Litorilinea aerophila: one gene and its partner. The protein of the gene in region 1 interacts with the protein of each later gene in a pairwise test. Links are inferred from orthologs where the notes say so. Each region holds a gene or a part of one and is shown in the gene's direction. Other genes may lie near its edges. The genes, in order: FKZ61_RS06250 and FKZ61_RS09525.

Evidence for each region.
Region 2: the proteins of FKZ61_RS06250 (region 1) and FKZ61_RS09525 interact in binary tests that used the Escherichia coli proteins (3 or more experiments, as listed by UniProt). The link is inferred for Litorilinea aerophila from one-to-one orthologs.

What each region holds. Positions count from the first base shown.
Region 1 is NZ_VIGC02000006.1:191,126-206,354, forward strand. Bases 7,354-10,263 are described here. They hold FKZ61_RS06250 (molybdopterin-binding protein), read left to right. Parts: upstream 7,354-8,129; coding sequence 8,130-9,398; downstream 9,399-10,263. Other genes in these bases: FKZ61_RS06245 (ABC transporter permease), read right to left, coding at 7,354-7,726; moaD (molybdopterin converting factor subunit 1), read left to right, coding at 9,982-10,263. Outside these bases: FKZ61_RS06220 (ABC transporter ATP-binding protein), read right to left, coding at 1-948; FKZ61_RS06225 (glycoside hydrolase family protein), read right to left, coding at 972-2,456; FKZ61_RS06230 (glycoside hydrolase family protein), read right to left, coding at 2,644-4,302; FKZ61_RS06235 (glycosyltransferase family 39 protein), read right to left, coding at 4,361-5,722; FKZ61_RS06240 (virginiamycin B lyase family protein), read right to left, coding at 5,725-6,846; more of FKZ61_RS06245, read right to left, coding at 6,848-7,353; more of moaD, read left to right, coding at 10,264-10,764; FKZ61_RS06295 (CARDB domain-containing protein), read left to right, coding at 12,651-15,229. UniProt on the Escherichia coli protein: Catalyzes the insertion of molybdate into adenylated molybdopterin with the concomitant release of AMP.
Region 2 is NZ_VIGC02000010.1:65,677-80,838, forward strand. What follows is about bases 1-2,843. They hold FKZ61_RS09525 (molybdenum cofactor guanylyltransferase), read left to right. Parts: upstream 1-1,019; coding sequence 1,020-1,667; downstream 1,668-2,843. Other genes in these bases: FKZ61_RS09520 (acyl carrier protein), read left to right, coding at 645-881; lexA (transcriptional repressor LexA), read right to left, coding at 1,675-2,382; FKZ61_RS09535 (MazG-like family protein), read right to left, coding at 2,683-2,843. Also shown: more of FKZ61_RS09535, read right to left, coding at 2,844-3,081; DNA repair protein RecO, read right to left, coding at 3,155-3,961; FKZ61_RS09545 (CARDB domain-containing protein), read right to left, coding at 4,092-11,690; FKZ61_RS09550 (COG1470 family protein), read left to right, coding at 12,178-13,359; FKZ61_RS09555 (ABC transporter ATP-binding protein), read left to right, coding at 13,387-14,427; FKZ61_RS09560 (ABC transporter permease), read left to right, coding at 14,411-15,162. UniProt on the Escherichia coli protein: Transfers a GMP moiety from GTP to Mo-molybdopterin (Mo-MPT) cofactor (Moco or molybdenum cofactor) to form Mo-molybdopterin guanine dinucleotide (Mo-MGD) cofactor.

The sequences.
Region 1 (15,229 bases):
CACACAAAGGGTGGCACCCTGCTGGAACTGGTCCACCGCTTTCCCCTGCTCATTGCATAATTCGACGCGAATAATTTCTGCCTGATGGGTTCCCCATCGTCGCTGCTCTGAAGGTGTGGGATCTTCTTGTGTTTTCGTTGTCGTTGCAGCTTGTTCTGCACGGCGTCTGGCATAATAGAGTTCGTTTGTATAGGCCAGGTAATCGTCAACAATGTCATTGGCCGGTCCATCCGCGCGAACGAGCCCATTCTGCAGCCAGATGGCCCGATCGCACAGGCGTCGGATGTCTTCTAGATTATGAGAGACCAGAACAATGGCAACCCCGGCTGCTTTCATTTCGTAAATACGTTGGAGACACTTTTGTTGGAAAATCTGATCTCCAACAGTAAGCACTTCATCGATGATTAAGACATCCGGAGAAGTATGGATCGCGACAGAAAATCCTAGCCGGACATACATGCCAGATGAATAATGTTTAACGGGTGTATCAATAAAATCGCCGAGCTCGGCAAATTCAATGATCTGATCCAGTTTGCGACGGATCGTCGCTCGATCCATGCCATAAATCGAACCATTTAAGAATACATTTTCTCGTCCTGTTAAATCTGGATGAAAGCCTGCTCCAAGTTCCAATAGGGAGGCGATGCGTCCATTTGTGCATACGTAGCCACTGGTGGGTGGTAATACCCCCGTGATGACCTTGAGTAACGTGCTTTTACCCGATCCATTTTGCCCTAGGATGCCGATGCTATCCCCTGGGTAGATTTGCAAAGATATATCGCGTAGTGGCCAAAAGTACTCCACCTCGCTCCGCTGTCGTTTCCAGAGACGGATAAATAGATCTTGAAATGAGCGCTGATATTCACGCTGTAGTCGAAAACGTTTAGAAACATTGACAACTTCAATGAGTGGTTGATCATACGTTGGACTCTGGGGAATAATCTTCATCGTATTCTATAACCCACAACTCATTAGTCTTGCTGTACTAAGGGCAGGTAAAGCTGATCCGTGGCAAAAAAGAAAGTTCGCTTTAACTGGTTGTTGGATGGCTTCACGTCGCTGGCGCCGGGGGCGGGATCAATAATGGCAAAGATTTCGTATTTCGCCGGGTTTACATTAGGCCAAACGTACTCAATGACCTGTTTATCTCCGCATCCCTTAAGGGTTCCTGAGAACTCGCCTCCGCTTAACAACGTCCCCCCCTGGCCTGGATCACCCAGATAAAGCCGCAAGGTGAAGTTTTTCGCAGAAACTGTATTGCCTGCGTTGCCAATATGAATTTGTATAGTGGCTGTGACTGGTCCGTTGTTTGCCAGTGGAGCTGCGGGGGATATGCGTAAGTCTGAAATCAAAAAATCGATTTCACTGTTCAACTGTGTGGTGTAGTCGGCATAGGTGTCACCCATGGGGGTGCGTGAATTTCCTGTGTCAGGATCGAAAAGATAGCCGTTAAACCCTTCCCATTGACCGTTTACCAGTTTAGCTTTGTGGTTAATACTGTACCAAGAAAAATGTTGTACCAGCCGATAATCATCAGCCGGATATCCCAATTTTAAGTCTCTCGTATTCAATAGATAATCAAAGGTGCGCACCATATAATTACTGACGTCTTCTGGCGAAAATGAGCCATACCCAGGAGCATCCGGCATCAGGACGCCATATTCGGTAATATAAAGTGGCTTGTTGCGGTAGCCGTTATAATACATCCAGTTACGGAAGGCGAGCACCTGTTGTTGGAACAGGGTAAAATCAGCGTTTTGATGTGTTCCCAATACCCAGCCGCCTTCTGGTGAAACTCCACGAGGGATATCAGCTCCCCACTGTCCAGGTTGTTCATTTAAAATAAATGTATGAATTCCCCAAGCATCTACCTCCATTTTAGTCCCGTAAGCGTCTCGGTAGGCAGCCAAGACTAAATCAAGGTATTTTAAACGTATTGGACTGGCCTGCACGATATTTCCAGCAACCAGGATGGCCGTCGGGTCGGCCGTTTTGATGATCTGGCGAAGTTCGTGATAGGCCCGTGCATATGCCGCAGGTGTTAAGTCGTCCTGGTAGATTTGTCGATCGGGTTCGTTGCCGATTAACCAGAATGAGCCTGGGTTGGACTGTGCCAATGTCACAATAGTAGATGGATCGGGGCTCACAATGTAATCGGTTCTGCTCTTGTCCGGCTGCCTTAAACGTACCATGCGCAATTGTTGCATAGAGGCAGGTTTTTCAGCTGTATTTGCCCGATAGTCAATAAAGTATCCTGCATTTAATGACTCCACTTGAATGGATGTCAAACTCACTTCGCCATGATGATTAACGCCAAATCGGCACAGCGGTTCTGCTGGTGCTTGCGCCATTGAGCCAGCTGGGCTGGGCATGGAAAAGAGTAGAATCACTGCCAGCGAAAGTCCAGAGCAGAGGGTTGCCAGCTTTTTGCCTTTCGGCGATGTGCGGAGAAACACGATGATGCCTCCTCTAGCTAGATTGCAAGACCTATTGTTGCCCTTTCTCCTGAATCAACCCAAAGCAGGCCGATGGAAGGACGTCAAACATCTGATGCATCCTTCTCTGCCTACTCTTCGGGTGCTGTTGCATCCTGTTCCAGGAGAATCCTATTCCAAATGAAAAATAAATGGGGGTGTGGGATTATCACCGATATAACATAGGTAAGAAAATCTGTTTAGGGTCGACAATGACGATGGAGCTGCTGGTCTTGCTTGAACCAAACACTTCTTCACTGTCAACCGTGACCCAGTAGCGATGGGTGCCCGGGCCAAGATTCTCCCACTCCACTTCGACCACCATATCATTTATGGCGCAGCCCTCCAGTCCGGCAGGTACCGTTGCCTCGCCGATCTGTTGAGAAAGGCTGGCATCCTGATAGAATTTCACCTGGAATGGTTGCGAAGTTGGCGTGTTGCCGTTATTACGAATACTGACTTTCAGCGTTGCCGTTGCGGCTCCGTTCTGAGTATCCGAGTCGACCACGGCGGCAAAAACTTGATCAATCACTAAGTTGGGCTGAGTTGTTGTGGCCGCAATTAAATCGCGATACTTTTGTCCCATCTCTGTCAGATTCCCGTGAACCGGGTCAATCAACAGGCTGGGGTTGCCATCGATAAAGTCTCCCAGGTTGGCATCGTCCATCAAAAACCAGGCCCACTGTTGTACCAGCCGGCCATTGTCCAGTGGATAGCCCAGATCGGGATCGATGGCATTTTCAAGATATTGTACCGACTCTTCCATAAAATTAGTGACGCGTTGAGGGGTAAAACAATTCCCATATTCATCCTTGGTTCCAAGGCATTGGCCATTCCCATCTACTTTATATTGGTGCAATAATGACCATTCTGTGAGCAGTAATGGCGTATTTTGATACCCTCGTTCCTTCATCCATCTACGCATGGCCACCACTTGTTGGATGAACAGATCAGTGCTGTCGTGTTCATAAATACAGTAGTAGTCATCACGTGAACAGAGATCTAGTTGTTCAGAAAGAGGGCGCCACCAGTGGGGCAATTTAAGCGCAATCGACGGATCTGTTCCATTGGCAATGGATGCAAACACTGGATTGCCTGAGTCTGGCGGAACTATCCCATCGCTCGGACGCTGATATTCTTCAATACGTTCCGGGAAAATATAGGCGTGAAATGTCCAGACATCTACTGGCATAGGGGTACCATATTTGGCGCGATAGGCCTCCAATACCTTGTCGAGATATTGGAGCCGCCCTGGCGAGACAAGCACCAATCCCGATACTGCGACCTTGGCACTGGGATCTCTCTCTTTGATGAAGTGGTAGGCATCATGATAGGCATCGGCATAAATTTCTGGCATTAAATCATCTTGCCAGTAGACACGGTCCACTTCATTGCCGATAATCCAGACTGCACCTGGATTGGCCTGGATGTATTGTCCCAATCCACTTTCCGTGAAGGGCGGACTAGCCGTATAAGAGGGGAGGCGTGCCCCCTGTTCGTTGCGGTTTTGCTTCAGTCGAACCATCGGCGTATGTGCGACATTGGCCGGTAGCCAGCTGGGTCGGTCGGGCCCGAAGGTGACCACCCAACCGATTTTCATGGATTCCACCTGGCTTGCCCCCTTCGGAGAGGCAGTGACACCGTAACGACAATTAGGAGCTGTCGCACTTACGCCTGTGGCCAGTTTGAATACCTCATCGGTATCGAAATTGAATGCAGCGTAGGCCATGCTCGGGACGAAAAGAAAGCCTGTGCAGGCTAATAGCAGGGCGATAGCCAGGGAGGAAGGACGAAGTGGTCGTTTTCCCTTGGGGAAGGGCATCTTCATGGAAATTCTCCTTTACAACTCCAATACATTCAAGGGTAGTCAACCCATGAACTCTGCGTCAACTCAGCAATCCGTAATGCGGGATTACGATTTCCCAGATGATCAGGGCATTTACAACGATTGCGAGCAAGATTAAGGTACCGCTGACAAAAATTTGTCGACGAGGTTGTCGCGGCATAATACTGAGCAATCCTCCTGCCACAAGCGTACTGAAAATTGGGATAAGGCTTTGCAGAAAGCGAAACTGTGGTTGAAAAACGGTCATGTTAATCCGTATATACGCAGCTGTAGCGCCTAAGCACCAGACAACGAGAATGGCGGCTATCAGATTGCGTTCGCGTAGTCCACTGCGCCACCAATTTCTGCAGCCAACAAATGAAAGGCCAAAGATAAGACTCCACCATAGATAGGCTGAGACATCTGGCGCTGCTACATTCATCCAACCAAATCGAACCCAACCGGAGCTCAAGGTTAAACGGATTACTTCCAGCCAATATTCTAGCTGCAAGACTCGTTCTCCGACCCGGCTAAACGTTTGAGCACTTGACCAAAAATTGGTTCGAATCGTGGGGGTCAGTTGGACTATTGCTGCAGTTGCACCCCATATGAGTAGCATCAAACCGAATTTTTCGATCAGATTCCGGCGTTGTTGTGGCAATCGGATGAATTCTAGCAACCAGGCGGCGACAATTGCTCCGATAACAAAAAGCATGGTCACCTTTGTGAGTACTGCCAGTGCTGAAAGGACTGCCAGCAGAACATATCGCCCGGGCTTTCCTGGTTGTAGAAGCAGTGCCAGCGTGATAGAGGCCAACGCTGTGGCCAAGACATCATTGCTAATTGCCCGGCTCAGGAATAAAAACTGTGGCCAGCCAGCAACCCAGGTACCAGTAAGCAGGGCGGCGATCGGCGCTTTGGGGAAAAGCTGGTGAGCTATTGCCATCGAGGCCCATACCACTGTTAATCCCAGCAAAATTGAGACGATCCGTACACCGATCACTACGCTGGGCTCTTCGCGTTGCCACAGGCTTTGTCGATTTGAATGCAGAAACATCACGCCGGTTTCGCCGAACGCTTCGTTATGTGCCGGGAAATCGATGGCTACTGGACTCCCCGTCATGTAGCCGATTGCCTTTTGCAATAAGCCTGTACCTACATAGTAAAGGGGCATGTGATAGCACATGCGTCCAGACAAGGTAACGCCAGGCTTCCACCACTCCCCTTGTGGTTTGGGCTCGACAATCGGAAGGCGGTTATACAACGCAACCTGTTGGATGCACTGTAAATGTCCTGGTTCATCTGGACTTTCTCCAAGGGGAATGGTCAGAAAATATAATGTGACCAAAAACAGATAGAGAAGTGTAGGGGGGACAATCACCAATCGCCAATTTGTGTATGACAAGATAGTTTTTTTGATCACCTTCAACGTGCTATCACAGGCAAGTAGATTGCGAGATGGTAGGGCGGTTGTAGGGCATAAAGAGCTGAAGCCCCCACATCACTGACCCAAATGATTTGGGTTGTGGGCTCGAAATCCAAAGACGCTAATATGCTGATCTCCCTACCTAATCCTATGCGTTGTACTACGCGCGTGGTTGTCGCATCAATCTGCACAACTTCGCGGTTGGCTCCATCCAGCGCCCACAAAAATGTTTGATTGGAATCAATCCAGAGGTCAATATCTGTCAACTCCGCTGTTGTCCATGGATATGAGTACCACAGCCAGGTAGCCAGCGTGCCGTACATGTAGACGGCTAGTTTAGGGAGATTTTTTGTGGAAATCCAGGGCACACCGGTACTTGTCACGGCCAGTCCACTCACTGTGCCAGGGCCACCACCAGGCCGATTGTCTACCACGCTAACAGTCACAATATCATTAAAAGCGGGCCGATATCCCAGCAGATAATTAATTCCCGGGGCTGTCACCCAGACAATTGAAGAAGCGGTGGCATCGATCCTATCGAGATTGGCATTCCCATAACCTACATTGATCTCTTGAATCGTACCGTTGGCGGGTATGAGGGATGCGATTTTGTTCCCCTTATTTTGTACGAACCAGACATATCCATTCGGAGCAATATCGATGCCGGTCGGTTCACTGTTCGGTGTAGGAATTTCATATTCAACAATGCTTCCGCTCTCCTTGGAAAGGCGTCCAATTCGGTTGCCTTGTCTCTGTGTGAACCAGACATTATGTTCATCAATGGCGAGTCGATAAGGCTCGCTATTGGGGGTTGGCGGCGTATAGAAAGTATATAGATATTGCTCTGGCGTAGAGGCGGAAAGGATCTCTAATGAGCCAATTTTATTCGCTGTTGGGAGTGTAAACCATACTTTGTTCGCATTTTCTACCTGAACATCAAAAGGGGATGCTGGCAGCGGAAAGATTTTTACCGGAGACTCCACCGTTTCCGCCTGGAGTGATGGGGATGAAATAAATATCAAGAATGCAGTCAAACCAATAAAGATAAGGACTTTTCTCCCGAGCAGGGGAAGAGACTCCCTTGAGAATTTCCAGTTTTGAGGTTTGAACAGCGGGTGCATCTTACACCTCTTCACTGAAGTGGCTACTATAACGTACAAAGAACCAATATCCAACAATTAAGAACAAGATGGCCGTGATAGAAGTACGTAAGAAAAAATCTATATCGGTTCGATAACTCCAATACAAGAGGTCTCGATACATGTTAATGAGGGAGGCCATAGGGTTCAAGATATAGAGAAGTCGATGAACGTTGAGCGTAATGCCGAAAAGTTCGTAGGTTGCCGGGAGCATCGATGTCGAATAAAACACCGGTGTTAAGAAAAACCATGCCAACATAACGACGTCCATAATCAGCAATGTATCATGATAATAGACCTGTATAGCGCTTAAAAAGAAGACAATGCCCAGAGTCAAGACCGTTTGAATTAGAATCACAATGGGCAAAAGCGCAATCCATGGACTGAGCTGAATTCCAGAGATGAAAATCAGAACAAATAAAATCAATAGCGCCAACAAAAAATTGATAAGATTAGAGAGCGTCGTCGCAACGGGCAATACCTCGGGGGGAAAATAGATTTTCTTGATAAGATGTCCATTCGTAACAACACTATTTGTGCCAGTCATGACGCTTGCGGAGAAGTAATTCCAGGGTAAAATGCCACTCAGCAAAAAGACTGGATAATTGACAATTGACTGATCTCGGAATAGCAGTGGCGAGATAATGGTGAAAACGAGCATCATGCCTAGCGGATTGAGCAAACTCCACAAAAAACCGAATAGGCTATTCCGATAACGCACCTTCAAATCACGTATCACCAAGTTATAAATAAGAGACCGATAATGGATCAGTAAAACGAGGCGTGTCCCTATGTTATTGAGCAAAAGAGTTGACCAAGTGAATTGCGCCGTCTTTGACAAATGAGCTGACTGCCTCTTCATAATTTTTAACCTGAAATTGCTCTGGCCGTTCTAGGGCAGACCGGAGATATGTACGGAAGATATTACCAGAGACATGACATAGTAGACATAATCATAATGATGGGGGCACATTGTGCAACCGGGATCCGCATGTCCGATTGCTTTCCAGCCACTTCCCCGAATTATACTGGCGTATTGCCCGGACCTCCAACTGGTTGAACCGATCTGTCCGATTCTCCATTGGGTTCGAAACATCCAAATCCGTCTGTAGTAGGCCAAACATGGTCAAAGATACATCTGGATTATAATACGCTGCTATACCCCGAGCGGGCGCGATCCTACCGATTCACCCTCATTCCATGCTACAATATGGACGTGTCGCGATTCGAATGAGACCAAACCCTGTGCAGACCGGATCAGACCCATGACAGCCAGACCCGAATCGCCCTATCCCATGTTGCCGGTGCCCGAGGCGCTGGAGGTAGTTTTGGCCCAGGCCCATCCCCTGCCGGCGCAGACGGTGCCGCTGGCCCAGGCGTTGGGCCACATCCTGGCAGCCGACGTGGTGGCCCGGGAGCCCCTGCCGCCCTTTCCCGCCTCGGTCAAAGACGGCTACGCGGTCGTGGCCGCGGACGGTCCCGGCGACTACCCCGTGGTCGGCGAGGTGACCGCAGGCCGGGTGGCCGACTTTCGCCTGTCGCCGGGCACGGTGGCCTACATCACCACCGGCGCGCCCCTGCCTCCGGGCGCCGATGCCGTGGTCATGGTGGAGGAGACCGAGCGGCTGCCCACGGATGATGGCACGCCCCGGGTGCGGATCCACGCCCGGGTCAAGCCTGGCGACGATGTTCGCCCCGTGGGCGTGGACGTGGCCGCGGGACAGCAGGTGCTGGCTGCCGGCGAGTACATCGGCCCGGCCGAGGTCGGCCTCCTGGCCACCGCAGGCGTCACCCAGGTGCCCGTCTACCCCCGCCCCCGGGTGGCCGTGCTCTCCACGGGCGATGAACTGGTGGAGCCCGACCAGCCCCTGGGCCCCGGCCAGATTCGGGACAGCAACCGGGCCATGCTTCTGGCGGCCGTGGCAGCCAACGGCGGCATCCCGGTGGACCTGGGCATCGCCGGCGACAGCCAGGAGGCTTTGGAAGCGGGCGTCCAACGGGGGTTGGCCGAAGCGGACATCCTGCTCAGCTCTGGCGGCGTCTCCATGGGCGAGCTGGACCTGATCAAGCCGCTGCTGGAACACGCCGGCACAGTCCACTTTGGCCGTATCCACATGAAGCCCGGCAAGCCCCTCACCTTCGCCACCGCGCAGGTGGCCGGCCGCAAGAAGCTCATCTTCGGCCTGCCGGGTAACCCGGTGAGCAGCCTGGTGACCTTTTACCTGATGGCCGTGCCTGCCATGCGCCAAATGGCTGGCTGGCCGAACCCGCACTTGCCCCGGGTTCAGGCCCACCTGGCCCAACCCCTGCCCCTGGATGCCCATCGGCCTGAGTACCACCGGGCTACCCTGCGTTGGGAACCCTCCCTGAACCAGGGGCGGGGCGGCTTCCTGGCCACCAGCACCGGCAGCCAGGCCAGCAGCCGCCTGCTCAGCATGCGCACAGCCAACGCCCTGCTGGAGCTCCCCCAGCGCGCAGGCCGGCTGGAGGCCGGGGACGTGGTGACCGCCCTCCTCATCGGCCCCTTGGGGTAGATACATCTTTGCCAAAGGAACAGAAAGGGAGCACTCATGGCCCAGCCCTTGACCCATTTGGATGCCCATGGCCACGCCGCCATGGTGGACGTGGGCGACAAAGCCGTTACCACCCGCACCGCGGTAGCTCAGGGGGAAGTGCGCATGCAGCCGGCTACCCTGGCCGCCATCCGAGAGGGCAACGTCCCCAAGGGAGATGTCCTGGCCGCCGCGCGCATTGCCGGCATCATGGCAGCCAAGCGCACTCCCGAGCTGATACCCCTCTGCCATCCGTTGCTCTTGAGCAAGGTGGCCGTTGATTTTGAGATCGACGAACGAGAGAGCCGGGTGGTGATCACCGCCACCGTGCGCTGCCAGGGCCAGACCGGCGTGGAGATGGAGGCCCTGACCGCGGTGAGCGTGGCCGCGTTGACCATCTACGACATGGCCAAGGCCCTGGAAAAGACCATGACCATCGGCGGCATTCGTCTGTTGGAGAAACAGGGCGGCAAGTCGGGCCCCTGGCGTCGGGAAGCCGGAGGCGATGTGAATCTGCACGAAGACGTTGGACCGCGAAAGCTGGAAGACGGGGAAGGGGATACCCATGGAAGTCACCGTTAAACTCTTTGCTACCCTGCGCCAGCAGGCCGGTTGGTCCGAGCGGCGCATTGACCTGCCGACCGAGGCCACCTTACAAGATCTCCTGAGCCGGTTGGAAGAGGAGCACGAAAACCTGACCTTTGCCGACCGTCCCGTCTATGCGGCCGTCAACCAGGAGTACGCCCATCTGGACCGGATCCTTGCCCCGGGCGATGAAGTGGCCTTGTTTCCGCCGGTTTCGGGCGGAACCGGCGGGGAGCGAGAGAGCGTCCTTGAGGAGGTATCCAGCCAGGCGGCGCCGAAACTGTATGAAATTACCGACCGGCCCCTCTCCCTGGACGAGGTGGCGGCCCGGGTGAGCCGGGTGAGCTGTGGCGCGGTGGTGGTCTTCAGCGGGACCGTGCGGGGTGAGACGGCCACGGAAGCCGGCGCCCGCAACACCGATTTTCTGGTCTACGAAGCCTATGTGGAAATGGCCGAGCGTATGCTGGCGCAAATCGGCGACGAAATCAAGGCCCGCTGGCCCAAGGTGGAGGCGGTGAGCATCATGCACCGCATTGGGCGCTGTGAAGTTGGCGAACCCAGCGTGGTCATTGCGGTGGCCACGCCCCACCGGGGCGACGGCTGCTTCGAGGCCTGTCGCTATGCCATCGAGCGCCTCAAGGCCATCGTGCCCATCTGGAAACAGGAAAACTGGTCCGACGGCCAGGTGTGGGTGGAAGGGCCCCGCCAGCCAGAACTGGACCTGTCGCCGCCGGGGCAGGAGCATGGAGGGGGAGCGGATTAGTGTTTGTGCAGTCGTCGACCAGATTTGACATCAGAGACCCTCTGTGGTAAATTTAACAAGCAGAATGGAGTGGCTGCGGGCCCCGGGTCAGGGGCCACGAAGGACACCCCAAATCGCGTCGGCAGGTTAACAACCGAAACAGCCCGAAAGTTGCAAGTCGGCGCAGGCCGATATTTCGGATGAATCGTCTGAGTCGGCGGATTTGCAGCTGTCGCTGTCGGCTGTAGAGGCCGGCAGAGGAACTTCCCGACTCCCATTCGGGCCGTTGATGGCGGCTCGAAAGGTTGCCTCACGAAACCGTAAGTGAGGGCGGGCGCCTGGTAACGGGCGTCTGACTACAACCGCAACAGAAAGCATTCCCGCCTCCATGGCGCCCCGTTCGATGGGTGTTGTGGGTGGTAAGGGGTGAAACGGTGGGGTAAGAGCCCACCAGCGGTCACAGCAATGTGGCCGGCTAGGCGAGCGTGCAACTGGGAGCAAGGCGAGAGGGTCACGCTGGAAGCCATCATGTATGGCCATCGCCGGTGTGATCTCGTCGCAGCGGTACGGGTGAGGCCGGGTAACACCCGGCAAGCCACAAGCCGCCAGGTGCAGTTGTCTGGTGCGAAAGCATGGATGGCTGCGCTGAGATAGATGACAGCACGGCCAGGCGGAAGCCAGGCCGGACAGAATCGGGGGTACAAATCCGCTCAAACTTGCCAAAACAGGGCGATTCTGCTACAATGGCGGCTGTTGCGCCGACGTGGCGGAATTGGCAGACGCGATAGACTTAGGATCTATTGCCCGTCAGGGTGTGGAGGTTCGAGTCCTCTCGTCGGCACCTGGGCAATCGCGGGCCCGTGGCCTAGTGGGAAGGCGTCTCCTTTGCAAGGAGAAGATCGTCGGTTCGAATCCGACCGGGTCCACTTCCCACGGCTGCCAGGTCACAGGTAGCAACCAATTTTGCGGGCGTAGTTCAGTGGTAGAACGTCTCCTTGCCAAGGAGAAGGTCGTGAGTTCGAATCTCATCGCCCGCTCACCGGGGCCGGCTTCTGGCCGGCCTTTTTGCCGAGATAGCTCAGTTGGTAGAGCACAGCACTGAAAATGCTGGTGTCCCCAGTTCAAGTCTGGGTCTCGGCACCTTAGTAATTGTAAATGGATAATGGGAAATTGTTAATGGGAAAATTGTCGAGATGACGTGATCCCCAAACATTAACAATTGTCCATTTATCATTGAGCGTTTTCAATTATTGGGGGATCGTCTAACGGCAGGACTACGGACTTTGGATCCGTCAATCGGGGTTCGAATCCCTGTCCCCCAGCTCGGTCGGGGCAGGTGATCCTGCCCCGGTCTGTCACTGGCAACCAGAAGTGGTTGTTGTCTTTCCCCGCCATGGCGCTCGTAGCTCAATGGCAGAGCACCAGATTGTGGATCTGGGTGTTGTGGGTTCGAGCCCCATCGAGCGCCCCTCATCAATCAAGACCGCAGCCGCGGTCAGCCAGGAAGAAGAGTTCAACGGATGACGTTGGGCTCTTTTTTTGTTTTACCATCCTTGCATTTTTTTCAATCTACAGGTGCAATCCACAGATGACATCGATTTCGTAGAAGGGGCAGATGTACCAATGGGGCAAGGTTGCTCTTTTGTAGGCGCAGCTCGTACTGCAGAGTCGTCTGCTGGGGGGGCATTTGGGGCAGAATCTGGGGCATCTGCCCTGGAGCTACGGGGGGGCTCGAATGTAAGGGAGCTTTCAATTGCGTTTGATTTTTGCTGAATTGTTGGCTAAAATGCCCATCAAGACGAGCAGAACGTTTTGACGCTTTTGTTCCTTGTCAGGCCGAAACAGATTTTCGGCCTGACAGGGATCCTATGCAAAATCGAAGCCACTCTCATCTCCCGGAGGTCCCCATGCGACTTGTTCCCCGTCTTCCTCGTCGGCTTCTTACTCTTTTCCACTGCATCTTGGCTGCCGGCCTGATCGTCCAAAGTGCGGCGCCCGTCGTTCTGGCCCAACCGGGGGATCAACCCCTGTTTCTTCCCTGGATTGCCAACGGCCCGGCGCGGCCGGTGGCGGAAGCCCTCTTCCGCACCCACATCACCGTTCGTACGCCGGCCCAGTGGCGCACCCTGGCGCAGATGGGCGTGGTGATCCTGGCGCGGGGTGGGGACTGGGCTTCTGTGCTCGTCGATGAAGCAGGTTTGGAGGAGTTAGCCAGGCGTCGCTTCAACCCGGACCGGACCAACGGACTGGCCCTGTTGGTGTCGGCCAACGAAGGGCGGGACCGGACGGTCGCCGGCAGTCTGGCGCCCCTGCTGGCGCAGGCCGCTGCGGCGGCTGCGCTCCCTACGGAGGAGGAGGTCCAGGCCACGGCCATGCGCGCCTTGCGGACGGCACTGGCCAGCCTCACGGCGGCCCAGCAGGCGTTCCTGGCGGCTGCGGAGGATGTGGACGGCGACAACGACGGCCTGACCGACACGGCGGAAGGCTGGTGGTGCACCGACCCGGCCCGGGCCGACACGGACTTCGACGGCGTGAACGACGGCGACGAGGTGGCCGCGCTCAAGGCGTGGATGAACAACGAGCTGTCCAAGGCCCCCAGTACGGGCAAACCCTTCCAGGGCTGGCCCCATCAGAAGGCGAACTGCTACGACGATGACTCCGATTCGGTGCCCGACGCGGTGGAGCGGCTGGAGCTGGGGCTGAACGCGAACCGGGAGAGCACGGATCGGGACAAGTTCGACGACGGCCAGGAGCTCTTCGGCAACACCTACTGCACGGGCGGGGGCGGCTTCTGCGGCTACGGTGCCCTGCCCCGCAACGAGGACTGGGGCCTGATCTTCGCGGAGATGCCCTCGTGGGTGAAGGCGCCGGGACATCATCCCCTGGTGGCGGCCTTCCCCGTGCCGGAGATCGACGTGGTGGAGTCGTCCCTGCACGTGGAGACGGTCACCACGGTGACCACGGACCACACCATCAGCCAGGGGACGGAAAGATCCTACAGCACGTCCAAGACGGAGGGGACCAGCACCAGTGTGGCGAACACGGTAACGTGGAATGAGTGGCAGGAGGTGTCGGAGTCTTTGCAACAACGTGTGCCGGTTGGAAGTCAAACTACCTTCGCAAAAACAGAACAAGAACAGGCAATGGGTTGGCCTTCACTACTATTAAAAGGCGGGAAAATTATTAGCAAAGGCTCCAAATTGTTGAGAAAAGCTGGGCCGTTATTAAAAGGCGCCGGGAAATTTTTGAAGAAAGCAGGTGAGTATCTTAGCCCAATAGCTGACGCTGTAACGATTTTAGACTTTTTGAAACCAGATGGAACAAAACAACCCCCAGATGAAATACAGCAGCAAGTTAACATTAACCAATACCAATCAGTTGATGTTCGTCTACAAAACCAAATTGAAAATGAAGTATCAGTTATTTTAAATCAAAATTTTGATACAAGTAATATAGTCAATGCGCTTGAAGGATCTCGGTATGCGTACTTAGAATCGGGAAAGCTTATTGCGCAAGGACTTCACGACGTAGCTTACATACTGTCAATGCCTATTAAGAGTACGACAACAACGACAGGGAAATCCTGGGGCGGTTCTCAAACTACTACTCACGAACAATACGAAGAGCACACCATCACCAACGGCGAGGCCTTCTCCAGCAGCGAATCCTGGGGCACCGCCACCGCCGTGGACTCTTCCCACGCTGCAGACCTCTGGTTCACCTACAAGGTGCGCAACACGGGCACCGAGTACGCTACCCAAATCAAGCACCTGGCCTTCAATATCTACATTGGCGACAATCCGAATCCAGTTTGTACCTATTACGTGGGATCGACTTCATGTGGCACCCCGGTCGATGATGTTTTGTTTGTGAACTTCATGCCAGGCGAGGAGCATACTTATACATCTTATCGGATCCCCCTCAGCCTGGAGCAGATGAAGGCCATCGACCTGGGCGGTCCTGTTCGTATTGTTGTCGAGGATTTCAGTTACGGTTTCGATGAGGTTTTGTACAATGACGCGGCCAACGCGGGCATCCTCTTCGCCATGGAGGACGGCACGGACGACGGCGACGAGGCCATTGACACCTACCTCATCCCCACCTGGGGCCAGGAGACGGTGCTGGATGTGCTGGCCCGCTACTTCCCCCACGAGACCGACGCCAACGGCATGTTGACCGCCATCTGGACGCCGGAGTACCGCAGCGACACGCCGTCCTGGTGCCGGGAGCCCCGCCGCCCCACCGACCAGCCCACCAAGGCGGTCTGGTGCAAGAAGGAACTCTCCACCGCAGACTGGTGGAACATCTACACCGACGGCCTGGGCGACGGCTCCGAAGGCTTCCAGGACACCCAGGCTGTGCCCGGCAGTGTGGCCCTCTTCCGCTTCAACAAGGACACCGACCTGGACGGCTTCTCCGACCGCTCGGAGCGCCGCCTGGGCACGGACCCCAACGACGCCTCCTCCTTCCCCCGGCCCGAACTCCT
Region 2 (15,162 bases), on another replicon or contig:
AACTTTTACACTTTCCCCGTGTTGTTAATGATCGGGTTCGCCGGGACAGCCAGACGACACCATTCACCCTCGTTCGAATTATCACAAATTGTAGACGAGCCATGTTGTGGATGGGTTGCGTGTCTGTCTCCCCCTGAGGTTTGACAGCTTGTCACGCACTGACTACAATGGCCCATGCGTTGTGGACCGGTGAGCGCACCAGGGATGGTGGCACGTCTATCGTCATCATCTGTCGCCTGTGCCAGGGCTTCAGGGCATAACGTTCGGTTGCTTGCCTCTTGCCCAAAAGGAATGCGCCCGCATAGCGGCGATTTCGGTACGTCACGATTGTTGCCCATCTGCGGAGTGAGTATCCTCAGATGCGGCTCCATTCCGCTGGGCCCGGCATCTGAGGATGCCGACTCCGCGTCGAAATCGTGAACGACTGAATTTCACTTCATATCGGAAGTTGAACATTCTCGAGCGGTAAAGCAGCCGGCAAAGCCGACTTTTGTCCAAATTAGAATGGCTCATCCACCCCAAATGGGGCCGCCGGGCCAGATTGTTCCGCCGGCTACCGAGCCCAGAGGTTGGGGAGATGGGCAAAAAGGTTTTTGACCAACGAATTTGAACACCGAATTTGAACACTGAGGAGAGATTTAGACATGTCCGAAAAAGATACCTTCGAGCGGGTTCGCGCAATTATCGTCGAGCAGTTGGGTGTGGATCCGAGCGATGTGACCATGGACGCCAACTTCCGGGATGACCTGGAGGCCGACAGCCTGGACCTGGTCGAGCTGATCATGGCCTTCGAAGAGGAGTTCGGCGGCGAAATCAGCGACGAAGAGGCCCAGAAAATCGTCTCCGTAGGCGACGCCGTCCGCTTCCTGGATGCCCTCTGATCCCGACCGGCCACGAACCATTGGCCACGGAACCGGGATGCCAGATAGCCTGACCGGTCTGTGAACTTTGAGGCGAGCTGCTGGAAACACTGCGGCTCGCCTTTTTGTTCTGGCTCGGTTGTGGCAGAGGTGCGGCCCATGTCTCGTCAACATCCTGACCCTCCCGTTGCCCTCATCCTCAATGCCGGTGGCCAAAGCCGGCGGATGGGGCAGCCGAAAGCCCTGTTGCCCGTGCCCGGCAGCGGCCAGCCCCTCGCACTCCACATTGTCCGGCGGCTACGTCCCCTGGCCGCCGGCGGCCTGGTGGTGGTGACCAACCAGGCCGAGATCGCCCGCCTCTTCCCGCCGGAGGAGGGCGTTCAGGTGCTGGGCGACGCGTATCCCGGCGGCGCATTGGGTGGGCTGGCGACGGGCCTGGGGGCATGCGACGGCTGGGCCATGGCCGTGGCCTGTGACATGCCCCTGGTTTCCCGGGAGATCTTTGCCTGGCTGATTCAGCTGGTATCCAGGGAGTTGGATGAAGGAGGCGCAGAGCGGTGGGACGCGGTGGTGCCGCTGGTGGCCGGCTATCCCCAATCGTTCCATGCCCTCTACCACCGGCGTTGCCTGCCTGCCATTGAGGCCACACTACGGCGGGGAGAGCGGCGGGTTGCCAGCTTTTTGGCCGATGTGCGTACGAGGTATGTTACCGAGGAAGAGATCCGCCCGCTGGACCCGGCGTTGCGTTCCTTCCTCAACGTCAACACGCCGGAGGAATGGGCGGCGGTCCGGCCTTTTCTGACATAAAGTGGAATTATGTGTGCTCCACCAGCCGGATGACCGAGACCACTTTCCCATTGATGCGGACCTGATCGGCCGGCCGGACAATGGGCTGGTAGGCCGGGTTGGGATTCGCCGGCTGGAGGCGTACGTTGCGCCCTTCTCGGTAGAGATATTTTAGGGTCGTCTCCTCGTCCCCCTCGATCCACGCCGCCACCATGTCGCCATCGTCGGCGGTTTCCTGGTGGCGCAAAATCACGATATCCCCATCCAACACGCTGGCGTCGATCATGGAATCCCCCTGGACCCGCAGGGCAAAGAGGGGACCCCGGGCCCGGAAGAGCCCCTCGGGCACTTCCACCCACCCTTCCGGGTTGGTGGTCTCCCGAGGTTCAACCTGGATGGGCGTGCCGGCAGCGATGGGCCCCAGGATGGGGATGCGCAGCAGGGGGCCCGAGGAACCATTGCCGTTCTGGCTCTCTGCTCCGTAGCCCGCTGGCGCCTCCAGCCCCAACTCTGCCTGAATTCGCTCCCAGTTCAGGCTAAGGCCGCGGCTGACCTCCTTGCGGCGGCTGATCAGCTTCATCTCCTCCAGTTTGGCCAGGTTGTAGTTGACCACCGACGTGCTGGAAATCCCCACCTGTTCGCCGATCTCCCGGATGGTGGGCGGGAATTCGTTTTCCTGGAAAAACTGGATGATAAACTGGAGGATCTTGCGTTGTCGCTCGGAGAGATTGCCCATGACAAACCCTTTCGTGTCGCTGTTGGGACCGCATATCCCGGGTGCCACTGGCAGACAGGCTTTTCTGCTGGCGAAAGCCGTCAATGTCAAGTGGCGCCCAGTTCAGGCCTGGGAGACTGCCTGGCCCGGGGGAGCCCGGTCAACGCCCTCATGGGACCGATTTCCGGTTGAGATTCAGCCGACAAACTCTGGCCAATATCCCAAATGAGAACGTTTGTTTCCCAAATTTATCCCAAGTATACACGAACATTTGTGCGGTGTCAATAGGCAGACGCACGTTTGTTCTGTCAGGGCTCTGTGCTATTCACCCTCCGGGGCATCCAGCGCGGCGTCGGCCAGGTATTGCTTGAAGCGGCGCCAGTAGGCCTCCCGCTCCGCGGGACCGGTGGAGGGGTCGGGGAAGCGTTGGTCGGCCTTCTCCTGGCCCCGGCGCATGGCCTCTTCCATGTCGATGCCACAGAGGTAGGCCAGCTTGAAGATCATGACCTGCAGGTCGCTGAGCTCCAGGGCCAGCTCCTCCCGCAGGGCTTCCAGATCCGCAGGCGACAGGGGACGATAGCCTTCCAACATCTGGACCAGGCGGCTGATCTCTCCCAGCTCTTCCATGGCGTGAAGCAAGGTGTGGCTGGGCAACACCTTGTCCCATTCCCGGGCCTTGTCCCAGGATTCCAACCACTGTTGATATTCCCGGATGTGCATGGCGACTCCTGTGGGGTGTCCGTGTGGGATGTCTGTGTGGGGTGGCGATGAACGGGTGGCCGCCTGTCAGGCTTCATCCATGGCTGGCCTGGGGCGCAGGAGGGGGCGCAGGGCGGCTTTGCTGGAGGCGACGCAGGAACTCTACTGAGCGAAGTTGCCGTTCCAGGACGGTCAGCAGATAGCGATAGAGGATGTTTTCCACCTGGCGCAACAGGGAGGGGCGTACCTTCAGCCGCTGCACCTCTGCCCAGGGCTGCCGCTGGAGATGGCGCAAGATCTTGAGCACATCCGGCGGTACGGCTTCGCAGTCCGGCCGGGACTGGCCACAGCGGGGGCAGTAGACGCCCCCCTCCTGCAGGCTCAGGAAGTTGGTCACCGGTTCCAGCGCTTCCCCACAGCCCAGGCAGTGGAAGAGCTCGGGCTGGAAGCCAGTCAGGCTGAGGAGGTGGAGTTCGAACCAGCGCAGCAGGAGCTGGGGATCGTAGTCCGCGGCTCCGTCCAACACCCGCAGCGCCAGCAGGGCCAGGTCCCAGAGAGGCTGGTTTTCATCTTCGGCTTCCGTGAACGCGTCGAGCAGCTCGCAGATGTAGCCGGCCCGGCTGATGTGATCCAGATCTTCCCGCAGATGGCGGAAGCTCTCCACCGTCACCGCCTCGGTGATGATGTCCCAGGTGCGGGCCTGGGCCACCAGCAGGGAGGCATGGGTGAAGAGCTCCAGGTGTCCAGCTTTGCGGCTGGTGGTCTTGCGAACGCCTTTGGCGATCAGCTCCAGCTTGCCCAGGCCCGGCGTGAAGACGGTCAGGATGCGGTCGGCGTCGCTGTAGTCTCGCCGACGCAGGATCAGGGCGTGGGTGCGGTAGATTCGTTGGCGGTTGCTCATGGACGATGGCTCATATTGCTCCGGGTAGACCTGCCCATCCCCGGACAGGAGGGATGGGCAGGCAGCACAAACTCGCTCTTCGGTTCTTTGGGGCGCCAGACTACGCCCCGGGTGACAGGCGGGGCCGGGCCTAGGGCTGGGGGCTTAATCGAACCAGCACTTCGGCCAGATTGTCCGACCGGTCGCTTTCCACCAGCGACCCTTCCGGATCCACCACCACCTGAATGGCGCACTCCCCTTTCCGGCCATCTACCGGGTAGAGGGCCCGCACCATCTGGCTGCCGCCAGCCGGCAGCACATCCAGCGTCTGTACCTCGCCGATGGGCTTCACCGTGCCGTCCACCACTTCCCGGAACTGGACCGGCACGCCATAGGCATCCACATCGCCTTCGTTGTGGATCAACACGGCGACCATCAGGGTGTCATTGGCGCCGGCGCTCAGCGGTTCGACCACCATCTGTTCCCGACGCACCGTCAGGTTCAGGTGCGCCGGGGTAGCCTGGGCCTCTTCGCCCGAGCCTTCACCCACGGTCAAAGTTTTGGTCGCTTCGTTGTCCGTCTCGTCGGACTCGGAGATGGTGTCCTCCGGATCCACGATCACTTTGATGGAACGCTCCCCGGCCTTGTCCGTGGTGTCGTAGGTGACGGTGGCGGTAGTCGTGTTGCCGGCGGCGATGTTGCCGACGTTCTGGTCTTCGCCGATGGGCTCTTCGCTGCCGCCGGTCACATCCAGGAAGCGCACGACCACACCGCTGGCGCTGGCCTGGCCGCTGTTGGTGACGATCACCGTGATGGTGACCAGGTCGCCCGGCGACGGCGCCGGCGGGTCGAAGCTGATTCCCTCGGCCGTCACCTGGAGGTTGGGCTGGTTCGGCGACGGCGTCTCCGAGGGCGGGGCCACCGTCAGGGTGGCCTGGGCCTGGTTGTCTTCCTCATTTGTCTCGGCGATGGTGTTGTTGGGGTCGGCCGTGACCTGGATCTGGCGCTGGCCTTCCTTGCCCGTGGTGTCGTAGGCCACCTGGGCGATACCGCTGCCGCCGCTGGGAATGCTGGCGATGGTCTGGGTGCCGATGGGCGTGTTCCCGCCGTTGGTGACGTCGGTGAAGCGCACCTCCACGTTGTTGGCGTTGCGCTGGCCGGTGTTGCGCACCGTGACGGTCACCGTCACCAGGTCGCCTGCGGAGGGACTGCTGGGTGTGAAGCGGATGTCGCTGCTCTGGACCACCAGGTTGGGCGCGGGCGGGGGCGCCACGGTCAGGCTGGTGGTGGCGGTGTTGTCGGTCTCATCGCTCTCGGCGATGGTGTCGTTGGGGTCGACCACCAGCTGAATCTGACGGGTGCCCGCCTTGTCGGTCACGTCGTAGGTGACCTGGGCCACGCCGCTCTCCCCGGCCGGGATGCTTTCGATGAGCCGTTGCTTGTCGATGAGCTCCTCCTGGCCGTTGGTGATGTCTACCAGACGCACCACCACATCGCTGGCTGGCGCTGTGCCGTTGTTCAGCACCGTGGCCCGGATGGTGACCAGGTCCCCGTCGCTGGGCTCGGCCGGCTCGAATTCGATGTTGGAGGCGATGGCCACCAGGTTGGGCGTGGGCCGCGGCGCCACGGTCAGATCTCGGTTGGCCCGGTTGTCGTTCTCGTCGCTCTCCAGGATGAAGTTGTTGGGATCGGCCGTCACCTGGAGGGTGCGGCTTCCTTCCTTGCCGCTGGTGTCGTAGGTGAACTGGACCGCGCCGCTGCTACCGGGGGCGATGCGGGCGATGGTCTGGGGTGGGCCGATGGGCACACCGCTGCCCGGCCCGCTGTCGGTGATGTCCGCGAGCTGGACCACCACATCCCGGGCTTCCACGGCGCCGTGGTTCAGGACCACCGCCTGGACGGTGACCCGGTCGCCGGTTGTCGGCGCGGGCGGGTTGAAGCCCACGTTGCCGGCCAGCACCACCAGGTTGGGCCGGGGGGGCGCGGTGACGGTGAAGCTCTTCTTGGCGCTGTTGTCGCTCTCCCGGCTTTCGGGGATCAGGTTGTTGGGATCCACCGTGACCTGGATGGTTCGTTCGCCGGGAGCTCCCTGGCCGCGGCTCGCGGTATCGTAGAGGACCTGGGCGGTGGCGCTGCTGCCGGCGGGGATGGCCGGGATGACCTGGGGCGGGCCGATGGGCTGGGGATCGCTGCCCGTCACGTCGCTGAACTGGACCACCACGTCGCTCACGTCGGCCGCGCCGTTGTTGAGGATGATGGCGTGGACGGTCACCTGGTCGCCGACAATGGGCGACGCGGGCGTGAACAGGATGTTGTCGGCCAGGACGGCCAGGTTGGCCTCGGGCAGCTCGGCCAGGTTCAGGGTGGCCGTGGCCGAGTTGTCGCCTTCGTTGGATTCAGCCACCGTGTTGTTGGGATCCACCACCACCTGGATCTTGCGGTTGCCGCCGTTGGCCAGCTCATAGCTGGTCTGGAAGAGGGCGCTGCTGCCCGGCAGGATGGTGGCCACCGTCTGGGGGCTGCCGATGGGCACCGCGCCGCTGCCCGTCACATCCAGGAACTGGACCGTCACGTCGTTGGCGGCCTGGCCGCCGCTGTTGCGGACGGTGGCGTAGATCTGCACCGTGTCGCCGGCGTTGGGCCGGGGCGGCTCGAAGCCGATCTGGTCGCTCCGGATGACCAGGTTGGGCGCGGGCAGGGCGGCCACCTTCAGGGTCGCCACTGCCCGGTTGTCGTTCTCGTCCGACTCCACGATCTGGTTGTTGGGATCCACGATGACCTGGATCTTGCGGTCGCCGGCCGCGCCCATGCGGCCCGTGTCGTAGACGATCTGGGCCCGGCCACTGCCGCCTGCGGGGATCTCAGCGATGATCTGGCTGGCGCCGATGGGCGTGGTGCCGTTGTTGGTGGCATCCACGAACTGGACCACCACATTCTGGGCCGGCGCCGCTCCCACGTTCAGCACTGTCGCGGTGACGGTCACCGCCTGGCCGGTGGTGGGATCCACCGGCTTGAAGCCGATGTTCTCGGCCCGCATGACCAGGTTGGGCATTGCCGGCGGCAGGACCCGAAGGACCTTGACGGCCTCGTTGTCCCGCTCGTCGGTCTCGGCGATGGTGGCGTGGGGATCCGCCACCACCCGGATGCGCCGGTCGCCGGCCTTGCCGGTGGTCTCGTAGACTACCTGAGCCGTGCCGCTCTGGCCGGCCGGGATGCGGGCGATGGTCTGCTTGGCGCCGATGGGCTCCGCGCCGCCGTTGGTGGCATCCACGAACTGGATCAGGACATCCTCGGCGTCCATGGCGCCGGTGTTCAGCACGGTGACGGTCAGGGTCACTGCCTGGCCTTCGCTGGGGTTGGCCGGGTGGAAGCCCACGTTGTTGGCCAGCACCACCAGGTTGGGCGCCTGGGCAGGGGTCACCGTCAGGGTGCGGGTGGTCCGGTTGTCGGTCTCATCCGTCTCGGGGATGAAGTTGTTGGGATCCACCACCACCCGGAGCTGGCGTTCACCGCTGGCGCCCAGGGCGCGGCCTGCCGTCTCGTAGCGGGTCTGAACGGTCCCAGCGCCGCCGGCCGGGATCTGGTCGATGGTCAGGGGTGGGCCCACCGGGACGGCCTCGCCCTCGGTGATATCCAGGAGTTGAACGGCCACATCCTGCGCGGCCGCGTTGCCGTGGTTGTGGACGGTGATGGTTACGGTCACCGTGTCGCCGGCCACGGGCATAGGCGGGTCGAAGCCGATGCTGTTGTCGCTCACCACCAGGTTGGCCAGGGGCGCGGGTTCCACGGTGAGGGTGGCGACCGCCTCGTTGTCGTTTTCATCCGTCTCCGGGATGAGGTTGTTGGAGTCCACCAGGAGCTGGATCTTGCGCCGGCCCACCTTGTCGGTGGTGTCGTACTGGGCAGAGACGGTGGCGCTGCCACCGGCCGGCACCCGTTCGATGTACTGCTCTGGGGTGATGGGGATGGCCTCGCTGTGGGTGATGTCCAGGAACTGGACCAACACCCGGCTGGCGTCGGCGGCGCCGCTGTTGAGCACCACCGCGGTGATGGTGACCAGGTCCCCGGCCATGGGCTGGGGCGGGTTGAACTGGATGTTGGCCGCCAGCATGGTCAGGTTGGGCGCGTCCGGCGCCACCACCCGCAGGGTGCGGCTGGCCTGGTTGTCGTCCTCGTTGCTTTCGGGGATGAAGTTGTTGGGATCCACCACCACCTGGATGGTGTGGTCGCCCTGGGCCTGGCTGGTGTCAAAGGTGACCTGGGCCTCCGCGCTGCCGCCGGCCGGAATGGCCTCCAGGGTCTGGCGTTCGCCAATGGGGACGGGGCCATTGGGCCGGACTTCCAGAAATTGGACCACCACCTGGCTGGCGTCGGCGGCGCCGGTGTTGAGAACGGGCACGCGGATGGTCACCACGTCGCCTTCCACCGGTTGGGCCGGGCTAAAGCCGATGTTGGCCCCGTGGACGGTGAGGTTGGGCAGGGGAGGCGGCGTGATGGACAGGGTGGCCCGGGCCTCGTTGTCGAACTCCCGGCTTTCGGCAATGAAGTTGTGGGGATCCACCGTCACCTGGATCCGGCGGTCGCCCGATTTGCCGCTGGTGTCGTAGGTGACCTGGACCACGCCGCTGGCCCCGGGTGGGATGGCGGCGATGGTCTGGGCCGGGCCGATGGGGACCGCGGTGGAGCCGGTGGCGTCGGCGAACTCCACCTGGACGTCGGTGGCGGCCACGTCGCCGGCGTTGAAGATGGTGGCGGAGATGGTCACCAGGTCGCCCGTCTTGGGCTGGGCCGGCGCGAAGCCGATGTTGCTGCTGCTGATCGTCAGGTTGGGCGCCGGCGGTTCGCCCATGGAGAGGGTCTTGGTGGCTTCGTTGTCCTTCTCGTTGGACTCGGCGATGGTGTTGTGGGGATCCACCACCACCCGGATCTTGCGGTCGTCCGGCTTGTTGCTGGTGTCGTAGGTGACCTCCAGGGCGTGGCTCTCCCCCGGCCGCAGGATGTCGATGGTCTGGGTCGGGCCGATGGGGATGGCCTGGTCGGTGGCTGTGACATCCAGGAACTGGACCGCCACGTTGCTGGCTTCTGCGGTGCCGTTGTTGAAGATCACCGCGTGGATGGTGACCTGTTCGCCCACGCCAGGCTGGGCCGGCGCGAAGCCGATGTTGTCATCCTCGATGACCAGGTTGGGCGCCGGCTGGGCGGCCACGGTCAGGCTCTTCTGGGCCTGGTTGTCGAACTCGTTCAACTCGGCGATCAGGTTGTTGGGATCCAGCACCACCTGGATCTGGCGTTCACCCGATTTGCCCGTGGTGTCGTAGCGGATCTGGGCGATGGCGCTGCCGCCCACGGGGATGTTGGCGATGGTCTGGGGCAGGCCGATGGGCGTGGGCTGCTCGCCGGTGACGTCCACGAACTGGACTGTCACGTCGTTGGCTTCGGCGGTGCCATGGTTGAGCACCGTGGCGTAGACCGTCACCTCTTCGCCTTCGGTGGGGTTGCTGTTGCTGAAGCCGATGTTGCTTTCCTGCATCACCAGGTTGGGCTGGGCGGGGCCTGCCCCGGCCTGGGTGGGGGTTGCCACCAACACCCGGATGTCGTCCACATACCAGCCTTCGAAGGTGTTGAAGCGGTTGTCGATGGTGTCGAACCAGAAGCGCACATACAGGGTCTTGGCGTTGCCGATGTGGGGCGTCAGGCTGACGGCCCGCCGGATCCAGGAGCCGTTGGTGCCGTGGGACTCGAAGACGGTGGTCCACTGGTTGCCGTCGGTGGAGATCTGGACCCGGGTGCGGTCGTAGGCCTGGCTACTCTCCACTTCGCTCCATTCGTAGAAGGTCAGGAGCACATCCTGGTTGGTGGTCAGTTCGATGGCGGGCGAGGTCAGGGTGCCGTTGTTGGCGCCGCCGGTGTCGTAGTTACGCTTGCTTTCATCGCCGTAGTACCAGGCGTGGGTGGGGCTGTTGGAGCGATGCTGGGAGATGTGCCAGAGGCTGTCGTTGCCGGCCACCTCCCACTCGCCGGGCCCACTTTCCACGTCATCCTCAAAGACCACGGTGCCCGTGCTGGTCTTGCCCACCACCACATTGGAGAGCGCGGAGGCGTTGCCCACGTTGTCCACCACTTTCAACGCGAAGTAGTAGGTGGTGTTGGGCTCCAGCCCGCTGACGATGAACTTCTCACTGCTGCCTGCGGGCTGGGGCTTGGGCTCACCCACGGCCTGGGTAGCGCTTTCCCAGGTGTCCTCCGAGATGGGCGACGTGGCATAGCGGACGTCGTAGGCGTTGGCTGTGCCCGTCTTGTCGTCGTCGCCGGTGGCCGTCCAGCTCAATTCCACCTGGGTGAGCATGGTGGCGGTGACGGCCAGGTCGGAGACCGCGGCGGGCGGTTTGTTGTCATCTTCCAGCGCATTGTTGAGGTTGAGCCGGCCGTTGGTCAGGGTTTCCTTGCTGGTGTCGGTCAGGGGATCCACGCCGGCCAGGATGCGCTGCTTGATCTGGGCCAGGGTGAGGTTGCTGTACTTGCCGGCGATGAGGGCCACGGCGCCGGTGACGTGGGGCGTGGCCATGGAGGTGCCGCTGGCCTGGCCGTAGCCGGAGGGATCGCACATGGGGCAGGAGCCGGTGGGCACCGTGGAGAGGATGCCCACGCCGGGCGCGGCCAGGTCCACCCAGTCCTTGCCGTAGTTGCTGAAGTTGGCGTAGAGGTCGTCGTGGTCGGTTGCCGCGACGGAGATGATGTTGTCCAGGTCGAAGCCGGCGGGGTAGTGGGGTTCGCCACTGTTGCCGTTGCCCGCGGCGCAGATGTGGAGGGGCTGGTCCGCGCCGGCCATGGCGTCGTAGAGGGCCTGGGAGAAGCCGCCGCCGCCCCAACTGTTGTTGGTGGCGATGATGTTCTGGCCCGCCTGGTTTTTGAGCTGTTTGAAGTAGTTGAAGCACTTCACCGCGCCGGCCACGCTGCCGCTGCCGCTGGCAGAGAGGAACTTGCAGGCCGCAATGCGGACCGTCCAGTTGATGCCGGTCACGCCGGTGCCGTTGTTGCCCAGGGCGCCGATGGTGCCGGCCACGTGGGTGCCATGGCCGTAGTCGTCCATGGGGTCGCCCGTGTCGGTGATGGCGTTGATGCCGTAGAAGTCATCCACGTAGCCGTTGTCGTCGTCATCCTCGCCGTTGGCCACGCATTTGCCCGGACCCTGGGGACATTCCTTGGGGTTGGTCCACATGTTTTGGGCCAGGTCCTCGTGGTTGTAGTCCACGCCGGTGTCGATGACCCCGACGATCACCGTGGAGGAGCCGGTGGAGGTGTCCCACGCCTCCGGCGCGTCGATGTCCGCGTCCGGCGTGCCGCCGGTCTGGCCGGTGTTGTGCAGGCCCCAGAGCTGGCTAAACATGGGGTCGTCCGGCGTTTTGGAAAGGCGGATGATGTAGTTGGGCTCTGCGTAGACCACCCGGGGATCCCGGGCCAGTTGGGCCAGGAGCTCCTGGGTGATGTCGCCGGGTACGGCGGCCAGGCGCAGCTCCACCTCATCGTCAGTGCGGTCTTCGTCCAGGTTATCCTTCTGGACCAGGCCATGCTCCTGGTAGAAGGCTTCTGCTTCGGCCTGGGTGACGCCCGGCTGGAAGCGAATGATGAGTTCACCTGGGACGTAATCGGGACCGGGAGCCTGGCTGCGGGTGACCGGCAGGCCGGCGAGCTGGTACAGGCTCACGAACAGGAGCAGGACGCAAAGGGCGATCGTGGCGGGCCTTCTCATGCTATTCAATTCCCTCCGTCTGTGTCACCACTGGCGGCCATGTGGGGTCGTGGGCAAAAGTGGGCTGCCAAGGTGGATGTGGGCCTGTGCAGCCCGGTTGTGCCGGAAAGCGGATGTGGCCTGGATCGTGTCGATGGCGGTGTGCACAAAGAGTGTGACCAGATGCGCGACAGGGCGCGACGCGCTCTGATGGACGCTTATTGTATATCAGTTGACTACTTCTGCGCAATCATCTTTCGCTGTGCCGACCATTTTTTAATCTTCGTCTAATTTATGCATAATTTATCACCAAGATCGCGAGCGTATAACGGTCTTGTATGTCCAGATGGGAAAGCAGACGCCGATCGGCGCCGGCTACCGGAGGGTCCATCGCCCCCGGGGCAGGGTCCGTCCCGGCGTCTGGCCGATCTGGAGGCCGATTCACATCAAGCATCGAGGACAAACTTAAAAAAAACGCATGGAAATCGCACTGAAGGAGGCTATGACAATGGGACATCAACGGTTGCGATTGCTTGCGCTCATGTTGATTGCCCTGCTCCTGGTCTGGCCGGCGCCGCTCCAGGCCCAGGATGCCACCCCGACACCCGCGGCGGCGCCGTCGCTGACAGTTTTCACCCCCTATCCGTCCCAGATCATCGGCACGGAGGATAACGTCAACCTGGACATCAAATTGCGGGTGACCGGGGAGCCCCAGGTGGTCCGGCTCTCCATGGAGGAGCTGCCCGAGGGGTGGACGGCCACCTTCCGGGGCGGCAGCCGCATCATCCAGGCGGTCTACGTGGAGCCAGATACCGACGCCAGCGTCACCCTGCGTCTGGAGCCGCCCGCGTCGGTGGAGGCGGGCACCTACCGCTTCGTGGTGGCCGCCCAGGCCGATGATCGCTCGGCCCGCCTGCCCATCGAGCTCACCGTCCAGGAGAAATTGCCCCCCAACCTGGCCTTTTCCGTGGAGCTGCCCACCCTGCGGGGCAAGCCCAGCACCACCTTCCGCTATAACGTCACCCTGGAGAACAAGGGAGACGAGGACATCACCGTGAACCTGAGCGCGGACGCGCCCAACACTTTTGTGGTCACCTACAAGTTGAGCGGCCAGGAGGTGACCGACATCCCCCTGGGCGCCAATGAGTCCAAGCGGCTGAGCGTGGAGGCCAGCGCCCTGAGCGACGTGGCAGCCGGCACCTACCCCATCACCCTGCGGGCCCGGGGCGGCGAGGCAGAAGCCACCCTCCAGGTCAACGCCGAAGTGGTGGGCGAGTCCAGCATCCAGGTGACCACGCCCGACGGCCGCCTCTCGGGCCAGGCGTACGCTGGCCAGGAGGCGCCCTTCACCGTGATCGTCCAGAACAATGGCTCCGCCCCGGCCCGGGATATCCAGATGAGCGCCTCCCAGCCCAGCGGCTGGTCGGTGGAGCTGGATCCCAAGACCATCGACCTGTTGGAGCCGGGCCAACAGGTGGAGGTGACCGCGAAGGTACGCCCCAGCGACAAGGCCGTGGCGGGCGACTACGTGATGACCGTCACCGCCCGTCCGGCGGAAGGCTCTTCCAAATCGGTGGACTTTCGCATCACGGTGTTGACCTCCACCCTGTGGGGCGTGGCCGGTGTGGGCCTCATCGCGGTCTCCATCCTGGTGGTGGGGTTGGCTGTGATGCGCTTCGGCCGGCGCTGATGGCCGTGGCCCTCAAGGAGGCAGCCCATGGCTGAGAAAAACCGACGCTCATCGGCGCATCAGGAAGAAGGCCGCCACGACGACGTGGTGCTGCGTACCCGGGGGCTGACCAAGCACTACGGCTCCTTTGTGGCCGTGGACAACCTGGACCTCACCATCCGCCGGGGGGAGGTCTTCGGGCTCCTGGGGCCCAACGGCTCCGGCAAGACCACCACCATCCTGATGCTCCTGGGGCTGACCGATCCCACCGCCGGGACGGTGGAAGTGCTGGGCTTCGACCCCCAGCGGCATCCCCTCAGCGTCAAGGCCCGGGTGGGCTATCTGCCGGACCAGGTGGGCTTCTACGACAACCTGACGGGCCGGGAGAACCTGACCTACATCGCCAAACTCAACGGGATTCCCCGGGCCGAAGCCTACCGGCGCATCGACGAGGCCCTGGATCGCATGGGCCTGGCTGAGGCGGCGGACCGGCCGGTCTCCACTTACTCCAGGGGGATGCGTCAGCGGCTGGGGGTGGCCGAGCTGTTGCTCAAGCACCCCCAGATCATCATCATGGACGAACCCACCCTGGGGCTCGACCCGGAGGCGGCCCGCCTCTTCCTGCGCATCATCCGGGACCTGCGGGATGAGGGCATTACCATCCTCCTCTCCTCCCACCTGCTCTATCAGGTGCAGGAGGTCTGCGACCGGGTGGGCCTCTTCTCCCGGGGGCGCATGGTGTTGGAGGGGACGGTCCAATCCCTGGCCCAGCGGGTCCTGGGCGGCGCCTACCGGGTGCACCTGGAGGCCCAGAGCCCCAACGGCGCCGTGGCCGACGCCCTGGGCCGGCTGCCGGATGTGGTGGCCGTGCGCCAGGAGGGAGACCGCTACATCCTGGAGGCCCGGCGGGATCTACGGGCCGAGGCAGCCCGGGCGGTGGTGGAAGCGGGCGGCCGCCTGCTGAGCCTGGATGTGGAGGCGCCCAGCCTGGACGAGATCTACGCCCGTTACTTCCAAGAGATGAAATCGGCAGAGGCGCAACCCGCGGCGTCGAAGCGGGAGGAGGTGAAACATGGCCGCAACCCTTGAGCAGACTTCACCCCCCCAGGGGCAGGTCGGCCGGCCCCGGCGGGAAGGTTCCCCCTGGACCGGGCTCTGGGCGGTGGTGGCCAAGGACATGGCCGACCACCTGACCAGCGTGCGCATGCGCATCCTGGAGCTGCTGATCGTTTTGACGGCCAGCGGCACGGTCTACGTGGCCCTGCAGAACCTGCGGGGCACCACCGGCAGCCAGGACCGCTTCCTCTTTCTGCGGCTCTTCACCACCGGGCAGGATCCCCTGCCGGCCTTTGTGGGTTTCCTGAGCTTCCTGGTGCCCCTGATTGCCATCGCGCTGGCCTTCGACGCCATCAACGGCGAGTTCAACCAGCGGACCCTCTCTCGGGTCCTGGCCCAGCCCATCTACCGGGATGCCCTGCTGCTGGGCAAGTTCCTGGCCGGCCTCTTCACCCTGGCCCTGGTGATGGCGGCTATCTGGCTGTTGATCATGGGGCTGGGGATCCTGGGGCTGGGCGTGCCACCTACCGGGGAGGAGGTGGCACGCACGCTGATCTTCCTGCTGGCCACCATTTTCTATGGCGGCATCTGGCTGGTGTTGGCCATGCTCTTTTCCACTCTCTTCCGCCAGCCGGCCACCGCGGCCCTGGCCTCCATTGCCGTCTGGCTCTTCTTCATGATTTTCTGGGGCATCGTGGCCGACATTCTGGCCGCCGTCTTCCGGCCTGTCCAGGTGGGGCTGGTGCAGGAGGTCATCGCCCAGGCTGA